Regions from separate parts of the Paenibacillus sp. 102 genome, predicted to be linked through region 2. Evidence: predicted binding sites of a transcription regulator. Region 2 holds the regulator's gene; each other region holds the start of a gene.

Region 1 (5,540 bases), on a different contig from region 2:
AAGTAAAGGCTGATGAACGAGTCATCAGCCTTTTTTAAAAGATATTAAATACAGCGTTAAGTTGAAGTAAGCTAATGATAGCTAAGAAGATTAAGCTATATTTCAGTGCTGTTTTAAATAGAGCAGATTCTTTACCAACTAGTCCAACTGCTGCACAAGCAACTGCGACAGATTGTGGTGATACCATTTTTGCCATTGTGCCACCGACTACGTTTAAAGCAACGAGTGTAGATGGCACGATATCTAATTGTGCTGCAGTTACTGCTTGAAGTGGTGCGAATAAAGAACCACTTGATACCACTGAACCAGTTAAGAATACGCCAATCCAACCTAAGATTGGAGATAAGATTGGAAACGCATCGCCAGTAGATGATAAAGCTAGCCCAAGAGTAGAAGACATACCAGAATAGTTTGTTACATATGCTAATGCAATTACACTACAAATTGTATAAATTGGAGTTTTCAACTCTTTTAATGTTTCAATAGTTAGTTCTTTAACTAAATTTCCTTTTGCGCGATATACAAGTAGAGATACGATAATTGCTAGTACAATTGCAGTAGTTGTAGATGAAAAGACATCTAGTTTGAAGATTGCTGCAAATGGTGTATCCGCATTTACAATTGGTGTTGTTTTAATAACTTGATTGTGTAAACCAGGAATCTGCATATTCCATACTAAGCTTCCTAGCGCACCATCTGGAGCGAATAAACTTTTGATTGCTTTTAAATTGAAAATTGTTACGAATGCAGTTAAGAATGCAAACGGTGACCAAGCGTATAAAATTTGTTTCATTGTGTAGCTATGTTTTTCTACTTGTTCTTCAGTTTTAGCTGAAGATTTTGGTTGCCATACACGTAGGAATAATGCGAGTGTAACCATGCTGACAACTGCAGCAAAAATATCAGTTAATTCTGCACCAAGATAGTATGTTACAACGAATTGAGTAATAGCGAAAGAACCACCACTTACAAGGATACCTTGCCAAGTTTCTTTAATTCCTTTAAAACCATCTACCATTGCCACAAGTAAGAATGGTAATACAAAGCTGATGAAAGGTAATAATGTTACAGTTTGACGACCAACAGTTAATGCATCCATTTGTGTTAATTGAGCAGGTACTGTAACTGGAATACCCATTGCTCCCATTGCGCCACCAGCAATATTTGCAACTAAACAAATACCTGCTGCGTTTAATGGATTAAAGCCCATACCTACAAGTAATGCTGCTGTAATTGCAACTGGTACACCAAAGCCAGCTGCACCTTCTAAGAAAGCACCGAAAGAATAAGCAATTAATAAGACTTGAAGACGACGGTCACTTGTAATACTGGAAATGCTGTCACGAATAACATTAAATTGCTCAGTTTTTACTGTTAATTTGTAAAGAAAAATTGCTGCAATAACGATTGTACAAATTGGATAAAAACCAGCGGCTACTCCAAATGCAGCAGATGATACTGCCATAGTTGCAGGCATTTTATAAACGAATATGGAAAGAATGATTGCTAAAATTACGCTATAAAGTCCTGATAAATATCCTTTGATTTTAAATACTGTTAAACAAAGAACAAAGAATAAGATCGGAAGAGCAGCGACAAGTGCTGATAACCAAATGTTGTTTAACGGGTCATAAATTTGTGTCCAAGTACTCATAATAATGACAACTCCTATCTATAATATGTGAAGATATTCACATTATTTGTGAAATAATTCACAATCAACTTACATTGCTAAGTATATCCCTGCTCAGCACTATTGTCAACGTGAAAAAGTATAATTATTCCATAATAGTGTTAACTGTAAAAATTCCGCTACATTTTGTTCATAAACTGGACAAAAAGAAGAATCGTGTATATGAAAGTACACGATTCCTATATAAAACCAAATTCTGTTCCAATTGTGGCACGAAAATCGATAGAGATTATAATGCGGGTCGGAATCTAAAATATTATGGCATTCGTGTTCTACACGAACAAGGTCTGCTCGTATAGTTTGTATCGATTTTTGGTAGCGGTAGGGACGCCGCGAATACAAGGCTTTGGACATGAGCCAGTAGGCTTGTGGGTGAAGGAGCAATAAAAGAGAAAGTCTTTTGACTTTTGAAGCACACACTTCAAACAGACTGTAAGGTCGTTAAGTGATGGGTAGTTCACTAGGAAGTTTTGAATAATTGTATAACCAAGTGCAATACTAATTAATCCTATTATTAGCAACTTTTTAACAATAAATCTTCCATTTACCAAAATTTAACTCTTTTCATCGTAACAAAGCAATTTTTATAGGTCAAATAACTTAAAAAGATTACATTCGCATATCATTTCAAAGTGATATTTTACAATGTCATTACAGGTAGTAGTGTAAGTGAAAAAATATAACAAAAAGGTTGAGAAAACAGCATTTAGAAGCAAAGTATACCTATCTGTATGTTTTGCTTTTTCACTAAACCGTGTAGTATAATATTCAAAATCAGCAGGGGTTTTGCTCTTAATTGTATGTTGATAAAAGGAGGAAAAAATTTTTTTATTTTAGGTTGATAAAGTTGTGTCGTAACAGGAAATATAAAAACAAATATATAAAGATAAATAAAGAGAAAATAAAAATGAAAAAATGAGGGGAACTTTATGAATCAAAATCAATTTGATTGTCGTATTTCAGAAGAGGATGTACAAATGTTGCGAGCGTTAGCTCACCCGCTCCGTCTTCGCTTAGTAATGGAGCTTATGGGACGTGGAACTTGTAACGTAACACAATTACAGGAAGTATTAGAAATTCCGCAATCGACTGTTTCACAGCATTTAACGAAATTAAAGCAAAATAAAGTTGTTCGTTTTGAAAGACGTGGCTTAGAAGTATATTATCAAGTGCATAATGAAAAAGTAAGTGAAGTTGTTAAAACATTATTTTCATAAAATTTGAATATTATGGAAAAAGACGTGCGGGGATGCACGTCTTTTTTTATATAAAAATAGGTGGGAAACTCCACTTCAACATCTGCAGGAGGTAAGTGCGAAAGTTTTTATGGAATATATTTCAAAGAGAAATGACAAGATAAATAAGAGTGTAATAAGTAAAAGGAGGAATGAAGGATGGATATCAAGCGTGTGAAACAAATTTTGTCATCTTCAAGCAGAATTGATGTTACATATCAAGGTGTACCAGTATGGATTGAAAGCTGTGATGAGGGAAGTGGAATCGCGAATGTACATGATGTGAAAACACCACATGAAACAGTGCAAGTGGATGTTACAGCGTTAGAAGAGCAATAAAAAAAGAAAGTTAGCTTTCAGGAGCTAACTTTCTCTTTTTATTTATAAAAGTGACAAGAAGTATGCAACAATTCATAGTTTATGCACATTGGTATATTTTTTGAGATACCTATCCCCTTGTTTTTTATGGAAAAACATGAAAAAAACAAGCTTTTTTCTATCCAATGACAAATTGGAACATAATTTGCATAGAGTAAGTAGAAATTAGAAGGGGGTTGAAAAGTGAAGAGTGAAATGAAACTAAAGCGTTCGTTGAATTTTTTTCAGTTAGTATTACTAGGTTTAGCTTACATGGCGCCATTAACCGTATTTACTACCTTTGGAGTTGTAGAATCTTTATCTAAAGGTGTGATACCAACGGCGTATATACTTGCACTATTTGCAATGTTGTTTACGGCATACAGTTATGGACAAATGACAAAGGCTTATCCAATTTCTGGATCTGCTTATACGTATACGCAAAAATCTTTGAGCCCAGGGCTAGGTTTTATGGTCGGTTGGGTAATTTTAATGGATTATTTGTTTATTCCTATGATTAACTTCCTCATAATAGCACTCTATTTATCTGAATATTTCCCTTCTATTCCTTCTAGTATATGGATTGTTGCCATGATTGTAATTGTTACTGTAATCAATATTGTAGGGACAAAATTAACGATTACAATGAATATGATTTTTTTAGGATTTCAATATTTCGTATTGCTTTTGTTCTGCATCTTATGTGTAACCTCCCTTCTCAATGGGAATGGAGAAGGAACTATACTTTCGTTAAAACCATTCATAAATTCTGACTCATCAATTTTAGCTGCATTTTCTGGCGCTGCAGTTCTTTGTTTATCTTTCTTAGGATTTGATGCTTTAACAACTTTCGCAGAAGAAACGATTAATCCAACAAAGACGATTCCAAAAGCGATATTTTTTGTAATTGCTTGTTCTGGTATTTGCTATATTATTGTTTCTTACCTTGCACACTTAATACATCCGGATTATTCATCTTTTCAAAATCTAGATACAGCAGCTGCTGAAATTGCGAGAATGATAGGCGGAAATTTATTTAATGCTATATTTCTTGCAGGAATGATAGTAACTTCTTTTACTTCAGCTTTGACTTCTCATGCTAGTGTTTCACGTATTTTATATGCAATGGGAAGGGATTCGGTATTGCCGAAAACCTTCTTTGCCTATATACATCCACGCTTTCACACACCTATCAAGAATATTATTTTAGTGAGCATTTTTGCTCTAGCTGCACTATTTACCGATCTTGTTACCATTACTTCTTTCATTAATTTTGGTGCACTAATTGCATTTACGTTTGTAAATCTCTCAGTTATTGCTCATTACTTTGTTAAAGGACGTCAGAGATCTTTAAAATGTACAATTTTATATTTTGTGATCCCGCTAATTGGTGCGAGTATAACACTCAAGTTATGGAGCGACTTGGATAAGATGTCTATGATACTAGGCGGAATATGGGCCTTTGTTGGGATTGTTTACTTACTCTATATAACGAAATTATTTCGAGTTCAACCACCACAAATGAATTTTGATGAATCACAGAAAGAAGATGGACAAGAATTATCGATTTAGGAGGAGAATGATGACGAAAAAAGCAGATGTTATTTTAAGTAGTGACGCTGTATTTACAGGAATGAAAGAAACCTTTATCCCGGCTTCTGTTGTGGTTAAAGATAATAAAATTATTGCTCTTGTTCAAAAAGACAACATTCAAAAGTATGTTGATACTGACACAATGATTTATGATTTTGGAAATCAACTTATTATGCCTGGGTTTCATGACTTTCATATTCATCTTATGTTAGGGAGCTTAGTACATAAGGGAGTACAGCTTATTCATGCACGTTCAGCTAAGGAAGTTGCAAGGCTTGTAAAGAAACATGCTGATACAAATAAAGATGCGCCTTGTGTGATTGGAAGTAGTTGGGAACAGAATTTGTGGGAGTCTCAGGAAGAACCTCATCGGAATATATTAGATGAATGTATTGCAGACAGGCCGGTATTTTTATATCATGCTGAATTTCATTGTGCATGGCTAAATAGTAAGGCTTTAGAAATGGCGGGGATTCATAGAGGAACAAAAAATCCGCCGTATGGAGAAGTTGTGAAAGATCGGAATGGCGAGCCAACAGGAATTTTAAAGGAAAATGCAGTAGGATTGGCAACAAATGTATTACAGTTTAATCTTGAACGAAATCGAGCATTGCTCCAGAGCTTTTTAATAGAAGCTGCAAAATATGGCGTAACATCTGTAC
Region 2 (5,540 bases):
ATTACAGTTGTATTAGAAGAAGCACTAAAAGAAGCGAATATCTCTTTTGAAGATATTGATGCAATTGCTGTGACGGAGGGACCTGGGTTAGTAGGGGCACTTTTAATTGGTGTAAATGCAGCTAAAGCAGTTGCCTTCGCTCATAATATTCCTCTTGTTGGTGTTCATCATATTGCTGGGCATATTTATGCGAATCGCTTAGTAAAAGAACTACAATTCCCGTTGTTATCACTTGTTGTGTCTGGAGGACATACAGAGCTTGTTTATATGAAAGAACATGGTTCGTTTGAAGTAATTGGCGAAACAAGAGATGATGCGGCAGGAGAAGCATATGATAAAGTTGCACGTACATTATCTATGCCGTATCCAGGTGGTCCTCATATTGATCGTCTTGCTCATGAAGGAAAGCCAACCATTGATTTACCACGTGCATGGCTAGAACCAGATTCATATGACTTTAGCTTCAGTGGATTGAAATCAGCAGTTATCAACACTGTGCATAACGCAAAACAACGCGGGGAAGAAATTGCACCAGAGGATTTAGCAGCTAGCTTCCAAGCGAGTGTAATAGATGTACTCGTAACGAAAGCAGTTCGTGCAGCAGAAGCGTATGATGTAGAACAAGTACTTCTTGCTGGTGGTGTTGCAGCGAATAAAGGACTTCGTGCACGTTTAGAGGAAGAGTTTGCGAAAAAAGAAGAAATCGAGCTTATTATTCCACCGTTATCCTTGTGCACAGATAATGCAGCAATGATTGCAGCAGCAGGCACAATTGCATATGAAAAAGGAAAGCGTGCAACATTGGCTTTAAATGCAAATCCAGGATTAGATATTGAAGCATAGTTATGCACATAATTAACCACAACCTGTGGATAAAACCCACATTATCTGTTGATAATGTGGGTTTTATTGTGAATATTAAGTGTGTATAACTTTTTAGTTGTTCGTGGATAATGTGGAAAAGTTATTTTTGTGTTTATATAATAAAGGTGGATATGTGTATAAGGTTGTGGATAATGACATCAAGGTCAGACCTTTGACCATAGTCTTTTGTATTGAAAAATAAACAAAGTAGTTGAATGGCCTTCAACTACTTTGTTTTCGTTATATGAATATATAGGGGTTATACGTGTAACTCTTCCCATTCCGCCATAAACTTCTCTAATTCTTCTTGTTTTGTTTGCTTTGCAGTTGTAATCTCACTAGCTCGTTCGTAGTCGGCATATACTTCAGGTAGACAAAGCTCTTCTTCTAATTGTGCAATTTCTTCTTCTAAATTTGCAATGTTTTGTTCAATTTCTTCAATCTTTCGGATGCGTTGGCGTTCTGATTTTTTACGTTCTTTTTCTTCAAGATAATTTAATTTTTCTTGAGCAATCGTTTTTTGGACTGGTACATCCGCTCCTTGTTGTTCAAATTCCGCACGTTCAATCATTTCATTTTTCTTTTCAATATAGTAATCATAGTCACCTAAATATTCTTGTGCACCATCTGTTGATAACTCAACAACTGTAGTTGTGACACGGTTAATGAAATAGCGATCATGAGAAACGAATAAAAGAGTTCCAGGATAATCAATTAAGGCATTTTCTAAAATCTCTTTACTATTTAAATCGAGATGGTTTGTTGGCTCATCGAGAATCAGTAAATTAGATTTTTGCATCATCAATTTTGCTAGAGCTAATCGAGCCTTTTGGCCACCACTTAAGGAAGACACGGGTTTTAATACATCATCCCCTGTAAATAAAAAGTTACCGAGTATCGTGCGGATTTCTTTTTCTGGCTCTAGTGGATAATCATCCCATAGTTCGTTTAAAACACGCTTAGATGATGTTAAGTTTGCCTGTTCTTGATCATAATACCCAATAGATACATTTGAACCGAAAGAAACTTCACCGCTTAACGTCTTTAATTTATTCACAATCGATTTTAATAATGTAGATTTCCCAATACCATTTGGACCAACTAGTGCGACACTATCACCGCGGGTTAAGCGCATATTTACATGCTCAATAACTGGTTCTTTTTCATATCCAATTGAAACATCCTTTACTTGTAATACGTCGTTTCCGCTTTGTTTTTCGATATCAAAGTGGAAGGATGCTGATTTAGAATCACCTAATGGTCTGGTCAGTAATTCCATCCTATCTAATTGTTTACGGCGACTTTGTGCACGTTTTGTTGTAGAGGCACGGGCAATGTTCTTTTGGACAAAGTCTTCTAGTTTAGCAATTTCCTCTTGTTGTTTCTCATAACGCTTCATTTCCTGCTCATATAGTGCAGCTTTTAAATCTGAATATTTACTGTAGTTACCAACATATCGTCTGCTTTCTTTATTAGAAATTTCATATACTTGTGTAACAAGCTTGTCTAAAAAGTAGCGATCGTGGGAAACGATTAAAATAGCTCCAGGATAGCCTTGTAGATATTGTTCAAGCCATGTTAATGTATCGATATCTAAATGGTTTGTTGGTTCGTCCAAGATGAGTAAGTCTGGTTTTGTTAATAGCAGCTTACCAAGAGCGAGTCTTGTTTTCTGTCCACCACTTAACGTAGAAATCGTTGTTTGGTGTGTTTCAACTGGAAAACCAAGTCCACTTAAGATGGAGCGAATATCAGCTTCATATTGATAACCACCTTGATCTTTGTAGTCTAGCTGCAATTGATCATAATCAGCGAGTAATTTTTCGTACGTAGCAGCATTTGAAAAGTTCTCTTCCTTACCCATTTCTTGCTCTAACCTTCGAAGTTTCTTTTCCATCTGCTGCAGATGAGTAAAGACAGTAATCATTTCATCCCAAATTGTTAAAGAAGTTTCCAGACCGGTATTTTGAGCCAAATAACCAATTGAAACATCTTTTGGTTTTATAATTTCTCCACCATCGTGAGATAATTCACCGGCAATTATTTTTAATAATGTAGATTTTCCAGCACCATTTCGACCGACTAGTGCAATACGATCTTTTGTTTGAACTTCCAATTTAATGTTTGCAAGAATTGTTTCAGCACCGTATAATTTTGAAAGCCCATTCACTTGTAATAGAATCAATGTTTTCACCTCAAATAATTTCTTAACTTTGCCATGTTTATATTTCTCAATCATACTAAAAATAGTGTATAGTTTAAAATAAAGAGAGAAGTCTTCTCTCTATTATACAAGGAAAGTCATAAGTGCTAAACTTCTGTATTTGTTTTAAATCTGTGAACAAAGATAGGAAGAGAGGAGAGGTTATATGGATCAGCAAAAGATTCCGCAGGCTACAGCCAAACGATTGCCTCTATACTATCGATTTATCCAAAACTTATCTCTTTCTGGTAAGCAGCGTGTTTCATCGGCAGAATTGAGTGAAGCTGTAAAAGTAGATTCAGCAACAATTCGAAGAGATTTTTCATATTTTGGAGCGTTAGGGAAAAAGGGATATGGATATAATGTGAATTATTTACTATCATTCTTCCGAGAAACGCTCGATCAAGATGATATAACACGTGTAGCACTTATTGGAGTGGGTAATTTAGGGACCGCTTTCTTACATTACAATTTCACGAAAAATAATAATACAAAGATTGAAATGGCGTTTGATGTCAATGAAGAGAAAGTTGGAAAAGAAATCGGAGGAATTCCTGTATATCATTTGGATGAATTAGAAGAGCGTTTAACAAATGATATACAAGTGGCAATATTAACAGTACCTGCTACCGTTGCACAAGCTGTAGCAGATCGATTGGCCGAAACAAATGTACACGGAATTTTAAATTTTACACCGGCACGGTTAAATGTGTCAGAAAATATAAGAATTCATCATATTGATTTAGCTGTAGAATTACAAACACTCGTTTATTTTTTGAAAAATTATCCACAATAAAACGCAGAGGAAATCCCTCTGCGTTTTATTATTGCTTTTTCTTTGTAAATTTGACTAAGATAAGTCGAAGTGCCAAATTAAAATCAATTGTTGCCATAGCAGCAAACAGTAGTGTCCAAAAGTTCCAAATTGTATCTGTAACGTTCGTAATTGCGAAACGTGTAAAGACACATCCAAGAAGGAAATATAGTGCTGCCATAAACAATGGTGAGTTCCTCATATTTAAAATCCTCCGATAAATCCTTGCATTTTTTCTGCTTGTTTAATCATTTCTTGTATTTGTTCGTTACTTACTAGTACTTGGGTTATTGCAACTAATGTATTCATCGCAACGTGAGCCATAATAGGAACGATGATTCGTTTCGTTTTCACATATAGAAAAGCGAAAACAAGTCCCATGGAAGTGTATACTAACAAGTGTGTAAAATCAAAGTGAATTGCCGCGAAAACAAGTGAACTAATAATTGCCGCGATAAAGAAATTAAATCTTTTATAGAGTGTTCCAAATAAAATTTTTCTAAAGACAATCTCTTCTAAAATAGGTCCGATGATAGATATAACAATAAGAAACCATGGAGTAGCTCTTGCTATTTCCATCAAGTCTTGGGTATTTTGAGAACCCGGATTAATCCCTAATAATCGCATTTCAATATTAGCTGCAAGTATTTGAGCAAACATAGCTAAAAAGAAACCGATAAAAATCCAACCGATTGTAGCAGAAATGCTAGCTCGCTTCGTATCTAAATGTCTTTCACGAATATCGGTTTTAAGTAGCCAAAGTATAATACATAATGCAATAAAAAAGCTGATGATTGACCAATGCCCAGCCAGGATTTGAATTTTTTGCTCTCGTGAAACCGCCATATTATCGTATAGTCCAGTTTTAAAAAGGAGCCACACTCCAACAATTCCCGATAGTTGCATCAGAATATATGTAACTATAATCCACCAATAGTGTTTTTTCAAATGGGCTAACCATCCTTTCTAACTTTAGTTTATGAGATAAGGCGAGATAACATGTAAACACCCCGCCTTGGGATACATAATAACCGTTTGTATTATTATTTTTTTGTAAATCTTTATTTGAAAATGAAATAGATGACAGGAAAAAGCTGTACCTATAGAGAAAATAACTTATGGCATCTTTCATATTGTAACATACGATAAGTGGAAAAGCCGATTCATATATCATGAGCATTCCTAATCAGGGTAGCAGAATTATTTTTTAGAAAGTCGTATAGAAAAAGTTTATATAGTAATTTGCGAAAAAATTATGATTTTTTTACTTGCAAAAGAAAATTAGATTATTTATTATTATAAGTGTGTTAGCACTCATGGTCTTCGAGTGCTAATAAAGAAAATTTACATAGAAAAATGAGGAGGTTATTGTTCATGCTAAAGCCATTAGGTGATCGCGTTGTAATTGAGCTTGTTCAAGCAGAAGAAAAAACAGCAAGTGGTATTGTATTACCAGACACTGCAAAAGAAAAACCACAAGAGGGTAAAGTTATTGCAGTAGGTACTGGTCGAGTGCTTGAAAATGGTGAGCGTGTTGCTTTAGAGGTAGCAGCAGGTGATCTTATCATCTTCTCAAAATATGCAGGTACTGAAGTGAAATATGAAGGTACAGACTACTTGATTTTACGTGAAAGTGACATTTTAGCAGTTATCGGTTAA
Region 3 (5,540 bases), on a different contig from region 2:
TTTTAAATAGAGTAACCTATCTTTTAAAGGAATAATAAGCAAAAGAACGCTTCTACAGAAAAGGCGTTCTTTTGTTATTTCGCCAACAGAATATCCTCCCTTTTCACACCCTTCCCTTTCCCCCACTGATTAACGTTTCACTTTATCAAATACGTTTAAATTTATATAATTCGGTTATGATGTTGAAGATACATAAGCAGGGAATTTCAAATACATAGCGAATAAATCATGATACAACTACATATTTTTTTTGATTTAAGTGGTTTCGTTTGACCTTTATTGACCATAATTGTATTATAAGACTAAGAAAGCTTTCAAAGGAGGAAATAACAGATGAATTTAATTCCTACAGTAATTGAACAAACAAATCGTGGAGAACGCGCTTACGATATTTACTCTCGCCTATTAAAAGACCGCATCATTATGCTTGGTAGTGCAATTGATGACAACGTAGCAAACTCAATCGTTTCCCAGCTTTTATTCTTGGAATCCCAAGACCCTGAAAAAGATATTCACATATACATCAACAGCCCTGGTGGTTCTATCACAGCAGGTATGGCAATTTACGATACAATGCAATTTATTAAACCACAAGTATCAACAATTTGTATCGGTATGGCAGCATCTATGGGTGCTTTCCTACTTGCAGCAGGTGAAAAAGGAAAACGTTTCGCACTTCCAAACAGTGAAGTTATGATTCACCAACCACTTGGCGGTGCACAAGGTCAAGCGACTGAAATTGAAATCGCTGCAAAACGTATCCTATTCTTACGTGAAAAATTAAACCAAATTCTTGCTGATCGCACAGGTCAACCATTAGAAGTACTACAACGCGACACAGACCGCGACAACTTCATGACAGCAGAAAGAGCACTAGAATACGGCTTAATCGATAAAATCTTTACAAACCGTTAATATATTAAAAGCGAAAGCGGCTCGTTTAGAACAGGAGGACGTTGGAACCCCCTCGGACGAGGCGCTTTTTGCCTCGTCCGAGGGGGCGAAACGACCGGACATTCTAGCCGCCGGAGCTGGATAATACTAAAAGCAGAAGCGGCTCGTTTAGAACTGCTCTCAAAAAGGCTATCGCTCATGCGATAGCCTTTCTTATTGACCATTTCACAAAATATATCAGCAATTTTTTCAATATATCGCCTACTTCTCATGATATATCGGCGCAAATTGAAATATATCGACGATTCGACACAACATATCGACCACTCGACAAAATTACCTCTCCCACCCTCTCCATACCCATTATTTAATACAGAAAAAGTGACAAACCTGTAAAAAAAACAAATGTGTGATTTGGCTCACAATCATATTCCGATCTTTATGTTACAGTGTAAATGATAATTCATATCATTTATTTCGAGGTGAGAATGATGCCAAAACAAATTAATTTTCATCACACTGTTTATGATTTAACAACTCAACATCCTGAAATCATCCCAATTTTAAAAAAGCTTGGCTTTGAAAATATAACAAAACCTAATATGCTGCAAACAGTTGGACGTGTAATGACTATTCCGAAAGGGTGCCGAATGAAAGGTATTTCATTGGACACAGTAAAAGAAGCTTTTCAAAATAGTGGATTTAACATTAACGAGTAGAGGAGAATCCTTATGAGCGAAATGATTAATAACCGTGAACAAGAAAATATAAATAGCTCTGAACGACAAACAATCTTAAAGACTATTATTAAAGATCTTCATAACGGAAAAAACATTGAAGATGTAACAACTCAGTTTCAAGAAGCAATCGGAAATATTACTGTAGCAGAAATTTCAAAGCTCGAACAGGCACTTATGGAGGAAGAAGAAATTCCAGTTGAAGAAGTACAACGCTTATGCTCCGTTCATACAGCTGTTTTTAAAGGATCCATTGAAGAAATTCATCAATCTAATAAACAAGAAGAGCAACCAGGCCATCCCATTCATACATTTAAACTGGAAAACAAAGAAATCGATCTACTTGTGAATTTCAAACTTCAACTTCACTATGAACATTTTGAAAAAGAAGATAACGAAGAAAATATTTATAAACTAATAGAAGACTTAAATTTATTACTAGATGTTGATAAACATTATAGCCGGAAAGAAAATCTACTTTTCCCTTATTTAGAGAAATACGGCATTTATGGGCCAACTCAAGTCATGTGGGGCGTTGATGACAGAATTCGTGCCGCTATTAAAGAAGCAAAACAAAAATTAGTAAATTATAATCAAGATAAAAAATCAGTCTTAGACCGCGTTTCTTTCGTCATCCATGACGTAACTGAAATGATTTTTAAAGAAGAAAATATTTTATTTCCGATGGCCCTTCAAACTCTTACAGAAGATGAATGGTTAAAAATCGCTCATGAAAGTGATGAAATCGGCTACTGCTTAACAAGTCCTACAAGTACATGGAAACCAGAAAGAAATATGATTAAAGAAGAAGCCATATCCGAAGGACTGATTCGTTTCGAAACAGGTATATTATCTTTAAAGCAGTTAGAACTAATGTTAAATCACTTACCTGTTGATATTACATTCATTGATGAAAATGATGTTGTGCGCTACTTCTCTCATGGAAAAGAACGAATCTTTGCCCGCACGAAAGCTGTCATTGGTCGAACAGTCCAAAACTGCCATCCTCCAAAAAGCGTTCATGTCGTTGAAAAACTCTTAGAAGATTTCAAATCTGGAAAAAAAGATTGCGAAGATTTTTGGATTCAATTTCAAGATAAATATGTATATATTCGCTACTTCGCAGTGCGAAATACAGATGGGAAATATATGGGTACTGTCGAATTCACACAAAACATTCAACCAATTCGTGAGCTCCAAGGAGAAAAACGGATCCTTTCATAATTTATCCAATCAAAAAAGCTATCGCTACATGCGATAGCTTTTTACTGTTTATTTTGTACATATGCTGCCAGCGCTTCTAAAGCTGCTTCCGCATCTGAACCTTCTGTTATAATCGTTACGTTGCTGCCAGACCCAATCGCTAAGCTCATAATCCCCATTATGCTCTTCGCATTGACTGTTTTGCCATCTTTCTCAATGAAAATATCAGCATGAAAACGATTTGCCTCTTGTACAAACAACGCAGCCGGACGTGCTTGTAAGCCGTTTTTTAATGCAACCTCAACTTGTTTCTGAACCATAGCTCCCATTTCCCCTTTACCGTTATTTTTTTGCTACCGGTTCCCCCGCGCGTAATTTCTCTGCAATTTCATCGATTTTACGCAAGCGATGATTGATACCTGATTTACTAATTTTCCCCCCAGATACCATCTCGCCTAGTTCTTTCAATGTTACATCTTGATAATTAATACGTAATTGTGCAATCTCTCGTAATTTATCTGGCAAAACATCGAGTCCAACCGTTTCATCAATGTAACGAATATTTTCAATCTGCCTTAAAGCGGCACCAATTGTTTTATTTAAATTGGCTGTTTCGCAGTTCACTAAACGATTGACCGAATTACGCATATCACGAACAATACGAATATCCTCAAATCTTAACAATGCATTATGTGCACCGATAATGTTTAAAAACTCCGTAATTTTCTCCGCCTCTTTTAAATACGTAATGTACCCTTTACGCCTTTCCAGTGTCTTACTATTTAAATCAAATCCGTTCATCAGTTCACATATAGAATCATTATGTTCCTTGTATAACGAAAAGACCTCTAAATGATAAGATGATGTTTCTGGGTTATTTACTGAACCACCTGCTAAAAATGCACCTCTTAAATAGGATCGTTTGCAGCATTTCTTTTCAATCAATTCTTGTGAAATATTACGAATAAATGAAAAGTCTTCCCTAACAATATGCAAATCCGCTAATATTTCACGAGATTTCTCAACAAGCCGAACGATATATACATTATTTTTCTTCAGTCGCATTTTTTTACGAACAAGCAATTCTACCGTCACGTCATATCCTTTTTTCAGCAATGTGTAAATTCTTCTTGCGATTGCTGCATTTTCTGTTTGAATATCAATCGAAAGGCGACGGTTTGAAAAAGAAAGTGATCCGTTCATTCGAAGCAATGCTGATAATTCTGCTTTCTCACAGCACTCCTTCATTTCAAGCTTCGTGAGCTCTTTCTTTGTTTCTGATGCAAATGACACAGCCCCACCTCCTTATACTATATTTTGGAACAAAAATCTTGTCCTATATGAATGAGTAGCGTTATCTCATACAGAGATAACGCATGCTTATAATAACGAATATAAAATAGAAGCTAATTTTAATGTATCATGTCTTACAACTTGATCATCATACTTTGCCAATTCATCTTGAATTAAGCGAATGTCACTTTCAGCAAAACGATCTTCATCAACTACAACAGGTTCAGACATTTCTTCTGCATACAGTTTACGTAATTCAGTAGGAATATCATGATTATTTACAATTGCTGTATCAATGAAAGGTTCGCCAAGGTGATCATGTAAAGCCTGCACATGATCAAATGCTGTATATCCCATCGTTTCTCCAGCTTGCGTCATGACATTACATACATATACTTTTTTCGCCCTTGCAGCAAGAACAGCTTTACCGATCTTTTCTACAATTAGGTTTGGCAAAATACTTGTGTACAAACTACCTGGACCGAAGACAAGTAAATCTGCTCGCTGAATTTCCATCAATGTCTCATACAATGGCTCTACATCACCCGGTGTTAAAAACACACGATTGATTTTTTTCCCAAAGTACGGAATTTTCGATTCACCTGTTACAATTTGCCCATCTTCCAATTCGGCATGAAGAACAACACTTTGATTGGCCGCTGGTAAAACACGCCCTCTCACATTTAACACTTTACTCGTTTCTGTAATGGCATGGAAAAAGTCTCCTGTAATCGACGTCATACCAGCTAATAATAAATTACCTAATGCATGACCCGTTAAACCTTCTCCGGATGTAAAACGATGTTGAAATAAAGCTTCCACAAGCGGCTCCACATCTGATAACGCAACAAGCACGTTACGAATGTCGCCTGGTGGTGGAATTTCTAACTCATCACGCAATCTACCTGAACTGCCACCATCATCAGCTACTGTAACAATCGCTGTAATATCAACAGGGTATTTCTTCAATCCTCGTAATAAAACCGATAGTCCAGTTCCTCCTCCCATGATGACAATTTTAGGTTTTCTCTCTTTTTTCATCCCTTAATGGCCCTTTCTCTTCTCCACATCACGATGAGATATATGAACGATATATTCTGGCTTCAAATGTTTTCCAAGGTATTCTGCAAGTGTCACAGAACGATGTTGCCCACCTGTACATCCAATCGCAATTACAAGCTGACTCTTGCCTTCTCTTTTATAATGAGGAAGCATGAAAGTAATAAGATCCGTCAACTTTTCTAAAAATTTATGCGTCTCATTAAACTTGAGCACATATGACGAAACTTCTTCATCCAGTCCTGTTAACGGCTTCATCTGTGGAATATAATATGGATTTGGTAAAAAACGAACATCAAATACTAAATCTGCATCAATTGGAATGCCGTACTTAAATCCAAATGACATCACATT
Region 4 (5,540 bases), on a different contig from region 2:
TATCGTTCCAAAGAACGGGTTTCCATTCGCCAAGCTTTGTTTCACGGCCGATATCATTTGCGTTTAAGAAGCGATCTGCAACGAATTGATCTCCTTGTTGTTTTAATGTGACAAAGAACGGGAAATCAGTATATTGTTTTGCGTAATTTGTGAAGTATTCCACTTGTTTATCCACATAAAATTCTTGTAAAATGACGTGACCCATTGCCATCGCAAGCGCACCGTCGGTACCTTGCTTTACGCTAATCCAATCATCGGCAAACTTTGTGGATTCCGCAAAATCAGGACTTACGGAAACAACTTTCGTTCCTTTATAGCGCACCTCCGCTAAGAAGTGGGCATCGGGCGTTCTTGTCATTGGTACGTTTGAACCCCATGTCATAATGTAACCAGAATTATACCAATCACTACTTTCAGGTACATCCGTTTGATCACCCCAAATTTGCGGAGAAGCTGGTGGCAAATCAGCGTACCAATCGTAGAAGCTAAGCATAGGACCGCCCATGAGCTGCATAAAGCGGCTACCAGCGGCATGACTTAGCATTGACATGGCTGGAATTGGCGAGAAACCAACATTTCGGTCTGGACCATATTTGATTACCGTATAGAGTAAAGAAGCGGCAACAAGTTGTAATACTTCATCCCAATTTGCTCTGATGAATCCACCTTTACCGCGTGCCCCTTTATAAGTACGTGCTTTTTCAGGATTTTCCACAATGCTTTTCCAAGCGTCTAGTGGTGATTTGTGATTTTGTAGTTCTTCTTGCCACATATTCCAAAGTACGCCACGTACATATGGATATTTCACGCGAAGTGGACTATAAATGTACCAAGAAAAACTTGCTCCGCGCGGACATCCTCGTGGTTCAAAGTCTGGCATATCAGGGCCGGTTGATGGATAGTTTAGCTCTTGACCTTCCCAAGTTACAATTCCGTCCTTTACGTAGATGTTCCAGCTACAAGAGCCAGTACAGTTTACACCGTGTGTAGAACGAATTACTTTATCGTGTTGCCAGCGTTTTCTATACACGTTTTCCCATTCGCGATCTTCATATGTTTCTTGTGTATGATTGTTGTTATAGCGATCTATTGGAGAAAAATATTTTAAACGTTTCATTAATGCTGAAGGTTTCTTTTTCATACTGTTCACTCCTTTATTACGTCTCTCTTGCTTACTTTCAATATAAGAGACCTGGGCAAATAGAGATGTGATATCTATCACAGTTCAACAGATTGTCAAAAATCAGATTTATAACATTTTTTGGGAAGTTGTGACATTTTTCACATCGAAGAGTGATTTTTTTTTGTAGAGTAAAGGAGAAAGAAAAAAAGAGTAGCATCTCAAATAGAGAGGCTACTCAATACTACAAACAGAGGCAGGACAATCTTCACAAGCAATTTCGCATTTTAAAAATTGTAAATTATGAATCGTGATTTTTCCTTTATGAATAGAAATAATTCCTTGTTTTTTTAAATCATTTAACATACGGTTGACACTTTCACGTGAGGTTGCACAGAAATTCGCAAGCTCTTGATTTGTTAAAGGTAGATCGATAAGGATGCCGTTTTCTTTTAATACGCCATAACTATTCGTCATACGAATAAGAGTCGAATAAAGAGCACCTTTTTTACCATGTAATACTAAATCACGGAATTTCGTTTGCATTCTTCTTAAATGCTCACTAATCCATTTCATAAATTCAAAGGCAAGGGCTGGTTTTTCAAGTAATGCCTTCTCTAAAGCATCTCGTTTAATTACGCCAACCTCAACATTTTCAAGGCATTTCGCATTTAATAAATACTTTGCATTGTCCGTAAATAATGTTAATTCTCCGATGATATCGTGCGTTGAACAAATGCGAAGTGTTAACTCCTGTCCGTCAGCACTAATTTTACTAATCTGCACTTTTCCAGAGCGAACGATATAGAGTTCTTTTGCCTCCACACCCTCTTGGAAAATATAACTTCCTTTATTAATCTGCATTTTATATTCAACAGATGCAAGCAATTCCTTTAAATCTTCTGATAATGCCGTACGGTTTGTCACAGCAATCACCTTTCTTTTAAAAGCAGTCTACTTCTTATTTTGGATGTAAACATGATGAAAATGCAAGAAATATCTTTTAATTATAGGTGATAAGTTCATATTTAGCTGTGAACAAGCGCACTTTTCGTGCTGAAAAAAAGCAATTCGATAAAAAATATCGATTTTGCGACAAATAACGAAAAAAACAGGAGTTTGCTGGCTCCTGTTTTCCAATATCCTCAAAAAAGTACACTCTTTACATTATTTAATCCATTCTACAATCATATCCATCGTTTGACGAGTTTTATCACGTTTTGGTTCTTCTAAGCGATAACCGAAAGCAACTAAAACAGACACCCCGAATGTATCATCTGAAATAATTCCTTCTTCTTTTAAAATCGCATCTACTTTTTCTTGCTGGAATCCTTCAATAGGGCAAGAATCAATCCCGATTTGGGCAGCGGCAGTCATCATATTCCCAAGAGCGATGTAAGTTTGCTTAGAAGCCCAATCAAACATAGCACGGTCGTTTTCTAATAATTGAAAATCAGATTCTTGAAATTCCTTATAAAAATCACGTTTCATTGTTATTACTTCCTCTGGGAGCTGCTGAATGTTTTGCATAAAGTTAGAAATATAGGAAGAGTTATAAATCATTTCTTCTTTTTTACGAGCTAATATAACGACAAAGTGACTTGCTGTTGGTAATTGTTTTTGAGCACCCCAAGATACAGGAAGAAGCTTGTTACGAATATCTTGATTTTGAATCACAACAAATTTCCAAGGTTCAAAACCAAATGAACTTGGAGAAAGTCGGCCAGTTTCTAAAATGAAATGAAAATCTTCATCAGAGATTTTTTTATTTACATCAAATTCTTTACATGCATGTCTAAATTGATAAGCTTTTAAAATTTCTTCTTTTGTATGTTCCATTTAAACAACCACCTTTTAATAATCTGCTTTTTTATAGTAAGTTGATTACAAAATTGATTCTACAATAGTAAAATAAAAGATGTAAGTACGCACATTTTTAGCATATAGTATCAATTTGTATACTAATGGAGAGTGACAAAATGGAACAGAAAGATATAAATCGTTGTTCAGTAGAAGTAACATTAGATGTAATCGGTGGGAAATGGAAAGGGGTTATTCTATTTCACTTAATGAATGCCGAAGTGATTCGTTTTAATGAATTTGTACGATTGATGCCTGGCATCACACAGCGCATGCTAACGAGGCAGCTTCGAGAACTAGAGGCAGCTGGAGTAATTCACCGTGAAGTATATAAAGAAGTTCCGCCAAAAGTGGAATATTCTTTAACGAAATTTGGAAAATCCCTTACACCAATTATCACACTTATGCGTGAGTGGGGAAATGAGTATCGTGCGCAAATAAAGTAATTGTAACTGAAATGTGAATAAAATTTGAACGAATTTGTGAAGAATTTTTGAATGAAGAAGTCGATGTGAGAAATATCACAACGTACTTTCTTCTTCTTTTTTATGATGGAGGCAACTAAAAAACATAGAAAGTGAATAAAGAACTTGAGCAATAACATCGCAGTTTGAAAATATATTATAATAGAATGAAGACAGATAGAATTTAGCAGAAAAGGAGGGATGACGATGCGCGAGAAGATTACAGATTCTTTGCAGCGTCCGCTTCAAGATCTACGCATCTCTGTCATTGACCGTTGTAATTTCAGATGCACATATTGTATGCCAGCTGAAGTATTCGGACCTGATTATGCATTTTTGCAAGAAGAATTTTTGCTTACATTTGATGAAATTGAACGATTAGCAAAATTGTTTGTAGGCATGGGTGTAAAGAAAATTAGGCTTACAGGCGGTGAACCTTTACTACGTAAAGACTTGCCAAAGCTTATTGCAAGACTTGCGAAGCTAGATGGCTTAACAGATATTGGACTGACAACAAATGGAATTCATTTAACAAAGCAAGCAAAGGCGTTAAAGGACGCTGGATTACACCGAGTGAATGTTAGTTTAGATGCGATAGAGGAAGATGTATTTCGCAAAATTAACGGCCGGAATATTAGTACAAAACCTGTGCTGAAAGGGATTGCCGCAGCAAAAGAAGCTGGACTTGATGTGAAAGTAAATATGGTCGTGAAAAAGGGAATGAACGATAGTCAAATTCTTCCGATGGCCACTTATTTCAAAGAACAGGGAATTTCGCTCCGCTTTATTGAGTTTATGGACGTTGGCAGTACGAATGGATGGAATTTTGAACAGGTCATTACGAAACAAGAATTGATTGAGAAAATCAATCAGGTATATCCAATTGAACCTGTAGATCCTCATTATTTTGGAGAAGTTGCGAAGCGTTATCGTTACGTTGGCAGTGATACAGAAGTTGGATTTATCACTTCAGTTTCTGAATCGTTCTGTTCTTCTTGTACGAGAGCTCGAATTTCGGCAGATGGTAAATTTTATACGTGTTTGTTTGCGACGAAAGGAACAGATTTAAGAAGCTTGCTTAGAGAAGATATTTCGGATACAGATTTATTAAAGGTCGTGCAAAATGTATGGGAATATCGACAGGATCGGTATTCTGATGAGCGAACGGAAGAAAGCGCAAATAATCGTCCGAAAATTGAAATGTCTTATATCGGAGGATAAGAAAGGGGTGGGACATGTGCAGGAGCGTTATTCAAGACAAATGTTATTTTCTGGGATTGGCGAAGCGGGACAAAGGAAAATAAGAGAAAAGCATGTACTTATTATCGGTGCAGGTGCACTAGGAGCAGCTAGTGCAGAGGCGCTTGTTAGAGCGGGAGTTGGAACACTGACCATTGCTGACCGTGATTATGTTGAGTGGAGTAATTTGCAAAGGCAGCAGTTATATACAGAAGAAGATGCAAAGCAGTACAAGCCAAAAGCAGTTGCAGCATTCGAACGTTTAAGGCAGATTAATTCTGAAGTAGAAATCGTACCTATCGTAACAGATGTAGCGGTGCAAGAAATGGAAGAGTTAATTAAAAATGTAGATTTAATATTAGATGCGACTGATAATTTTGAGACACGTCTTCTTATTAATGATGTTTCGCAAAAATACAATATTCCTTGGATATATGGAGGATGCGTTGGAAGCTACGGCGTCACATATACAATTCTTCCGGGGAAAACACCATGTTTCCGTTGTCTAATGGAGCATCCATCAAGCGGTGTGACATGTGATACGGCGGGAATTATACAGCCAGCTGTACAAATAGTTGCCAGCCATCAAGTGACAGAAGCACTTAAAATATTGGTAGAAGATTTTGGAGCGCTTCGTGAAACAATGCTATCATTTGATCTTTGGAACAATCAGCATATGGCATTTAAAGTGAATAGGCAGAAAAAAGATACGTGTTTATCTTGCGGAAAGCTGCGCACATACCCTAGCTTAGCGTTTGAATTACAAATGAAAACAGAACTGTTATGTGGGCGAAATACGGTTCAAATCCGTCCAGGATTGCCGCAAATGCTTAACTTAGAAGAAATTAAAAAGCGCT

The links. Region 2 encodes Rex, which represses fermentation and respiration genes when NADH is low (regulators of the CRP and FNR family bind a similar motif). Its sites were predicted from a motif close to TTGTGAAATATTTCACAA; they were not measured.
Region 1: a site for Rex is predicted at 1,701-1,718, ahead of AAIE21_RS19435 (lactate permease LctP family transporter). Genes of this name have one in related genera too.
Region 3: a site for Rex is predicted at 1,302-1,319, ahead of AAIE21_RS15040 (DUF1858 domain-containing protein). Genes of this name have one in related genera too.
Region 4: a site for Rex is predicted at 1,270-1,287, ahead of AAIE21_RS18855 (nitrate reductase subunit alpha). Genes of this name have one in related genera too.

Annotation. Positions count from the first base shown of each region.
Region 1 is NZ_JBCGHT010000010.1:56,021-61,560, reverse strand. It holds gene AAIE21_RS19440 (VOC family protein) at 1-6, shown strand, start outside; gene AAIE21_RS19435 (lactate permease LctP family transporter) at 35-1,654, opposite strand; gene AAIE21_RS19430 (ArsR/SmtB family transcription factor) at 2,623-2,910, shown strand; gene AAIE21_RS19425 (acid-soluble spore protein H) at 3,088-3,267, shown strand; gene AAIE21_RS19420 (APC family permease) at 3,502-4,857, shown strand; gene AAIE21_RS19415 (amidohydrolase) at 4,868-5,540, shown strand, end outside.
Region 2 is NZ_JBCGHT010000035.1:2,088-7,627, forward strand. It holds gene tsaD (tRNA (adenosine(37)-N6)-threonylcarbamoyltransferase complex transferase subunit TsaD) at 1-843, shown strand, start outside; gene AAIE21_RS28385 (ABC-F family ATP-binding cassette domain-containing protein) at 1,124-3,049, opposite strand; gene AAIE21_RS28390 (redox-sensing transcriptional repressor Rex) at 3,234-3,863, shown strand; gene AAIE21_RS28395 (YdiK family protein) at 3,892-4,083, opposite strand; gene AAIE21_RS28400 (CPBP family intramembrane glutamic endopeptidase) at 4,086-4,829, opposite strand; gene groES (co-chaperone GroES) at 5,256-5,540, shown strand.
Region 3 is NZ_JBCGHT010000005.1:204,875-210,414, forward strand. It holds gene AAIE21_RS15030 (DUF421 domain-containing protein) at 1-35, shown strand, start outside; gene clpP (ATP-dependent Clp endopeptidase proteolytic subunit ClpP) at 334-915, shown strand; gene AAIE21_RS15040 (DUF1858 domain-containing protein) at 1,386-1,613, shown strand; gene AAIE21_RS15045 (DUF438 domain-containing protein) at 1,626-2,855, shown strand; gene AAIE21_RS15050 (HPr family phosphocarrier protein) at 2,897-3,154, opposite strand; gene whiA (DNA-binding protein WhiA) at 3,177-4,127, opposite strand; gene AAIE21_RS15060 (gluconeogenesis factor YvcK family protein) at 4,215-5,168, opposite strand; gene rapZ (RNase adapter RapZ) at 5,172-5,540, opposite strand, start outside.
Region 4 is NZ_JBCGHT010000009.1:102,634-108,173, forward strand. It holds gene AAIE21_RS18855 (nitrate reductase subunit alpha) at 1-1,141, opposite strand, end outside; gene AAIE21_RS18860 (Crp/Fnr family transcriptional regulator) at 1,355-2,047, opposite strand; gene AAIE21_RS18865 (NAD(P)H-dependent oxidoreductase) at 2,288-2,959, opposite strand; gene AAIE21_RS18870 (winged helix-turn-helix transcriptional regulator) at 3,100-3,426, shown strand; gene moaA (GTP 3',8-cyclase MoaA) at 3,652-4,665, shown strand; gene AAIE21_RS18880 (molybdopterin-synthase adenylyltransferase MoeB) at 4,682-5,540, shown strand, end outside.